One region of the Camelimonas sp. ID_303_24 genome, then DNA from elsewhere that is predicted to be linked to it. Evidence: predicted binding sites of a transcription regulator. Region 1 holds the regulator's gene; the other holds the start of a gene.

Region 1 (3,206 bases):
GCGGAGCAGCCAGGCGGCGGATCATGACGCCGGCGTGCAACAGTCACGCGACAATGACGGCGTGCCTTTGCCGCCATATGTGTTATCCAGCGGCAACCGCCCGTCCAGCCTCCCACGTCCGTAAAATCGTTGAAAAAAGATGATCACGGACTCGTTTTCATCATGTTCCTGGGGAAAACGGTGGGGAGCGGACTGCTGCGGTTGAAGCCCTGTCCCGCCATCTTGTATGGTCCTGGACATATCCCACGACATATCGTGGCGCCGTTACCTTGGCGAATTGATGTTTTGCGTAGCTGAACCAGTTCAGCGCGTTTACGCAGATTTTCTGCATGACCGAATTTGGTGCGGAGGGACGGATGAGCGAGGCTGGAAGCGGCTGGAGCGACGAACGCGTCGAACTGCTGAAGAAGCTCTGGTCGGAAGGGCTCAGCGCCAGCCAGATCGCCACCGCCATGGGCGGCGTGACGCGTAACGCGGTGATCGGCAAGGTTCATCGCCTTGGCCTGTCCGGCCGGGCAAAATCACCATCGGGGAGCGCGCAGAAGCCGCGCAAGACCGTTTCCGTCGCCGCACCGCGCGTCGCGACGACAACCGCGCGGGCCACCGCCAGCATTCCGCTGGTGCAGGGCAACACGGCGCTGGCCGCCGTCGCCGCTGCGCCTGAGCGCCCGATGGAAACGCCGGCGCCTGCGGCCGTCGCCGCCGTGTCGTCCTCTCCGGCCATCGCCGCGCCGGAATCCCAGCGCGTCACCATCATGGAACTGCGCGAGAACATGTGCCGCTGGCCCATGGGCGATCCGACCACGGCGGATTTCTGCTTCTGCGGCAACCGGACGACGCCGGGCATTCCCTATTGCACCTTCCACAGCCGCATCGCTTACCAGCCGCCGGAGCGTCGCCGCGACCGCCGCAGCAACTGAGCCGGCGGCGGCCGCCAGCCATCGCGCCGATCCAATGCCCGCGCCCGTCGCGGGCATTTGCTTTTTGGTGCTTTTTGGTTTGCCGGCGCGCACCGCCTTCGCGCGGCAAGACTTCAGGCGCGCACAAAAAACCCGCCGGCGCGGCGGGTTTTGCAATGACGGGCATCCAGCCTGTGCAACCAGACCACGCCGGGGGCGATCTGCCTTACGGCCCTGATCTGGCGCATTGTCCTGACGCAGGACGGCGACCGCCCCGCTGAAAACCGGCCCCCCCAACAACACCCCCGCTCAGGAGCGGGCGAAGGTTTCATCGAACGAATAGCCCGCCCCGCGAACCGTGCGGATCGGATCGGGCTGGCGCGGCCGGTTGATGGCCTTGCGCAGGCGGCCCACATGCACGTCCACCGTGCGCTCGTCGATATAGACGTCCCGGCCCCAGACGCTGTCGAGCAACTGTTCGCGGGTGAACACCCGGCCTGGGCTCTGCATCAGGAATTCCAGCAGGCGAAATTCGGTGGGGCCCAGATGCAGCTCGCGATCCGAGCGGCGGACGCGACGGGTTTCACGGTCCAGCTCGATATCTCCGGCGGTCAGCAGCGCCGCCACGTGGCCCGGCTTGGCGCGGCGCAGCAGGGCGCGAACGCGGGCCAGCAGCTCCGGCACCGAGAATGGCTTGACCACATAGTCATCGGCGCCAGTGGCAAGGCCGCGGATGCGCTCCGCCTCCTCGCCCCGCGCCGTCAGCATGATGACCGGCAGGCGCGCCGTCTCCTCGCGCTGGCGCAGGCGGCGGCACAGCTCGATGCCGGAAAGGCCTGGCAGCATCCAGTCCAGCAACGCCAGATCCGGCGGCGCCTCCAGCAGGCGCACCTCGGCCTCGTCGCCGCGCGCCACGGCATCCACAATATAACCCTCAGCTTCAAGGTTGTAACGCAGCAGCAGGGAGAGGGATTCCTCATCCTCAACAATCAGAATGCGCGTCGCCATATTCCACTCCACGCCCGGCGGACTTCTCACGCCCCGGCGGTTCTCCGGCCAGCGGCGCGATCCCGCCAGCCTCTGCGGCATGTCGCGCCTGCCCGGAGCCAGTCACAGCTCCGCCAGGCGCCCGTCCATGCCCTGCCCCCAGCCCGATGCAGTGCATCAGGGAGAGCGGCGCCCTCTTTTGCCTGGCGGCGGTCCTGGCCCGAAAGCCCCGTCTCAGCCCTCGCCCACGCGGGCGAAGCTGGTGTCATCATTTTTCGGCCGCTCGCTGACCAGCGGATTGCCGGTGACCAGGTAATAGATCGTCTCGGCGATATTGGTGGTGTGATCGCCGATGCGTTCGATATTCTTGGCGCAGAACAGCATGTGGGTGCAGAAGCCGATATTGCGCGGATCTTCCATCATATAGGTCAGCAACTCACGGAATAGCGATGTGTACAGCGCATCGATTTCGCCATCGCGCTTCCAGACGTCGATGGCGACGTTGACGTTCTGCTGGGTGAAGCCGTCAAGCACGTCCTTGAGCTGTTCCTGGACCAGGTCGCTCATGTGCTCGACGCCGACGACAATGCGGGTCGGCTGCATCTGGCCGCTGATGGCCACGGCGCGCTTGGCGATGTTCTTGGCCAGATCGCCAATGCGCTCGACGTCGCCGGCGACGCGGATCGCCGAGATGATCTCGCGCAGGTCCACCGCCATCGGCTGGCGTTTGGCGATGGTGAGAATGGCGTTTTCCTCGATCTCGCGCTGCAGGCTGTCGAGGCGGGCGTCAGTGTTGATGACCGACTGGGCCAGTTCGGCGTCGCGGCGCACCAGCGCGCGGGTCGCGTCATCCAGCATCTTCTCGGCGATGCCGCCCATTTCGACCACGCGGTTGCGCAGGGCGGCGAGTTCGGCGTCATAGGCGGAAACGATATGTTCGGCCATGCTCTGTCTCCCTGGACCATCAACCGGCGGTTGCCGGCGATGTCCGTGCTGTTCTGGCGGAGGGGGCGGCCTCGCCCTCGCCTCCGGGTCATGTTGCTGTTCCTCAGGCCCGTCATCGCGCGGGGCGCGGGCGCTGACCGGCGCCCGTCAGCCGAACCGGCCGGTGATGTAATCCTGCGTCCGCTGGTCGGATGGGGTGGTGAAGATGCGCGAGGTCTCGTCGAACTCGACCAGTTCGCCCAGATACATGAAGGCGGTGTACTCGGAGCAGCGGGCCGCCTGCTGCATGTTATGGGTGACGATGGCGATGGTATACTCGGCCTTCAGTTCGTCGATCAGTTCCTCGATCTTGGCGGTGGAGATCGGGTCGAGCGC
Region 2 (3,206 bases), on a different contig from region 1:
CTGGCCATGGGCAATGTCATCAGCTGCGGCATGCAGAAGCATCCGGTCTATCTGTGGACGCTGCCGATGTTCCACTGCAACGGCTGGTGCTTCCCGTGGACGGTATCGGTCGTCGCCGGAACCCATGTCTGTCTGCGCCAGGTGCGCGCCAGCGCCATTTACGCCGCCATCGCCGACCATGGCGCCACCCATCTGTGCGGCGCGCCCATCGTCATGGCCACCCTGCTCAACGCCCCCGACGACGAGAAACGCGCCTTCAGCCACAAGGTCGCCTTCACCACCGCCGCCGCGCCGCCGCCCGAGGCGGTGCTGGCCGGCATGGCCACCGCCGGCTTCGAGGTCACCCACGTCTACGGCCTCACCGAGAGCTATGGCCCCGCCGTCGTCAATGAATGGCATGCGGAATGGAATGCGCTGCCGGCGGCGGAGCAGGCCACGAAGAAAGCCCGCCAGGGCGTGCCTTACCCTGTGCTCGACGGTCTCGCCGTGCTGCATCCGGACACCATGGAGCCCATGCCCGCCGACGGCGAAAGCCTTGGCGAGGTGATGATGCGCGGCAACGTCATCATGAAGGGCTATCTGAAGAACCCCGCCGCGACGCAAAAGGCCTTCGCCGGCGGCTGGTTCCACACGGGCGACCTCGGCGTCATGCACCCCGACGGCTACATCCAGCTGAAGGACCGCTCGAAGGACATCATCATCTCCGGCGGCGAGAATATTTCATCGATCGAGGTGGAGGACGCGCTCTACAAGCACCCGGCCGTCGCCAGCGTCGCCGTGGTGGCGAAGCCCGACGACAAATGGGGCGAAACCCCCTGCGCCTTTGTCGAACTGAAGCCAGGCAAGACGGCGACGGCGGAAGAGCTGCTGGACTGGTGCCGGCAAAACCTGGCCCGCTACAAGGTCCCGCGCGCCATCGTTTTCGCCGAGATTCCCAAAACCTCGACCGGCAAGCTGCAGAAATTCCAGTTGCGCGAAAAGGCCCGCAACCTGCCGTGAGGCCGGCAGCCCGCGCGCAACCGGCAGCCGGGATCGCGCGCGGGCGCCAAAGAAAAGGCCAATAAAAAAGGGCGCGGCGTAATGCGCCGAACCCCAAACTTGAAAGATCAGTTATATGCTCTTGCCGGGCGCCTGCCAGCACCCGCTGACCCATGTGCGAACCGGCTGCGGCAGCCGCGGACGACGGTCAGTGCAGGGAGGCCGCCGCAAGCGGCATATCCACCTGCTGGCGCAGACGCGCGATCTCGTCCTTCAGCTGCAGCTTTTTGCGCTTGAGCTCACTCAGGGCGATATCGGGCGTAGCCGGCTGCCTCCGTGCGACTTCCAGTTCCCGTTCAACAGCGCGATGACGCTTTTCCAGTTCGGACAGATGGGACTGCACGCTCATGGCGTATCCTTTCGTCGTTGCGGACGACGGAAGTGTGACATGCCGAAGATGGCCATTGGAAGGCCCCCATTCGGGCGCCAGCGCCGGCGAGGCGACGGCCATTCGCCACGCCGATCATGTCCCGACGCGTCCTTTTGGGAGGTTTCCGGTGATTCCCGCACGCTGCCCGCGCCATATCGGCGCTGCCCTTACGGACTGCCGCAGCGGCGCATCACACAATTGTGATACCTTGCCCTGCATGTCGCCGGCCCGCATAATCCGGCGGGGAAATTGCCCGGCGCAACAATCCGCGAACTCTCCGCAGCAGGCTGGAGTTTGCGCAGGCAGGAGTATGCCCAGGCTGGAGTTTGCCCGACAGGCTCCGGCACAACGATCCGCGCCAATCACGGGCAGCTACGACCTGCAGCTACGACCTGCAACAACGACCTGGATGCATGATGATCGAGTCCAACGAACCAGGCGCCGAACCAGCAACGATCGTCCTCCCCCCGAGGGCCGCGAACGCCGCACCGGAGGACGCCTCCGACCGGCTCGGGGTCGAGCTGGCGCGCCTGCGTCAGGAGCACCGCGACCTCGACGCCGCCATCGCCGCCCTGGGCGAAGCCGGCAGCGTTGACCTGCTGCAATTGCAGCGGCTGAAGAAGCGCAAGCTCCTGCTCAAGGACCGCATCCGGCGGCTGCAGGATGAGCTCACGCCGGACATTATCGCCTGAGGTTTTTCCAGGCCGCCGCTGTTCGCGGGCAATACCCCCCTGTCCGAAAAGACTTGACCCTTCGGCCGAAAAGACTTGCGCGCCGTCCAGGCTCCCGATAACAGCGCTTTTTCTGTGTGAGAGATCTTGATGGCCAGAAGCACGGGCGACAGATCCCGAAAGGGTGCTGACGCGGCGGTTCCCGTCGCGATTATCATGGGCAGCCAGTCCGACTGGGCGACCATGCGGCACGCCTCGGAAACGCTGGCGGCGCTTGGCGTCGGCCACGAAAGCCGCATCGTCTCGGCCCACCGCACGCCGGAGCGGCTGTATGACTTCGCCCGCGGAGCGCGCGACGCCGGCTTCAGGGTCGTCATCGCCGGCGCCGGCGGCGCGGCCCATCTGCCCGGCATGGCCGCGGCGCTGACGCCCCTGCCGGTGTTCGGCGTGCCGGTCGAATCAAAGACGCTGTCGGGCAAGGACAGCCTGCTCTCCATCGTGCAGATGCCAGGCGGCGTGCCGGTGGGCACCCTCGCCATTGGCAAGGCCGGCGCCATCAACGCCGCGCTGCTCGCCGCCGCCGTGCTCGCCCTGAACGACGCCGACCTCGCCGCCCGCCTCGATGCGTGGCGCGCCAGCCAGACCGCCAGCGTCGCGGAATTCCCCACGGACGACTGAAATCCATGCCAGCGGCGGCCGCCTCCCTGCGACGGCAACCGCCCCGATGAGATCCGAAACGTGATGCTGCAACCAGGCGCAACCATTGGCATTCTGGGCGGCGGCCAACTCGGCCGCATGATGGCCATCGCCGCCGCGGGCTATGGGCTGAAGGTTTGCGTCTATTGCCCGGACGCCGGCAGCCCGGCCTTCGAGGTGGCCGCCAGCCATATACAGGCGGCCTGGGACGACGAGACGGCGCTCGCGGATTTCTGCGCCCGCGTCGACGTCATCACCTATGAATTCGAGAACATCCCGGCCGCGACCGTCGCCTTCCTGATGGCGCGCAAGCCCATGGCCCCCGGCCTCGCCGCCCTGGAGACCTCGCAGGACCGGCTGACGGAAAAGACCTTCGTCGCCGGCCTCGGCATTGGGGTGGCGCCGTTCGCCCAGGTCGATTCGGTCGCCGA

Evidence for each region. Region 1 encodes PhoB, which activates phosphate uptake and scavenging genes when phosphate is short. Its sites were predicted from a motif close to TGTCATNNANCTGTCAT; they were not measured.
Region 2: ACERNI_RS13060 (YdcH family protein) is a predicted target of PhoB. The motif match lies at 1,411-1,427, and genes of this name have one in related genera.

Annotation. Positions count from the first base shown of each region.
Region 1 is NZ_JBLLJM010000011.1:62,128-65,333, reverse strand. Features, by position in the region: gene ACERNI_RS11560 (GcrA family cell cycle regulator) at 357-920, shown strand; gene phoB (phosphate regulon transcriptional regulator PhoB) at 1,209-1,907, opposite strand; gene phoU (phosphate signaling complex protein PhoU) at 2,121-2,831, opposite strand; gene pstB (phosphate ABC transporter ATP-binding protein PstB) at 2,979-3,206, opposite strand, start outside.
Region 2 is NZ_JBLLJM010000013.1:99,579-102,784, reverse strand. Features, by position in the region: gene ACERNI_RS13065 (acyl-CoA synthetase) at 1-999, shown strand, start outside; gene ACERNI_RS13060 (YdcH family protein) at 1,187-1,387, opposite strand; gene ACERNI_RS13055 (YdcH family protein) at 1,825-2,100, shown strand; gene purE (5-(carboxyamino)imidazole ribonucleotide mutase) at 2,230-2,757, shown strand; gene ACERNI_RS13045 (5-(carboxyamino)imidazole ribonucleotide synthase) at 2,821-3,206, shown strand, end outside.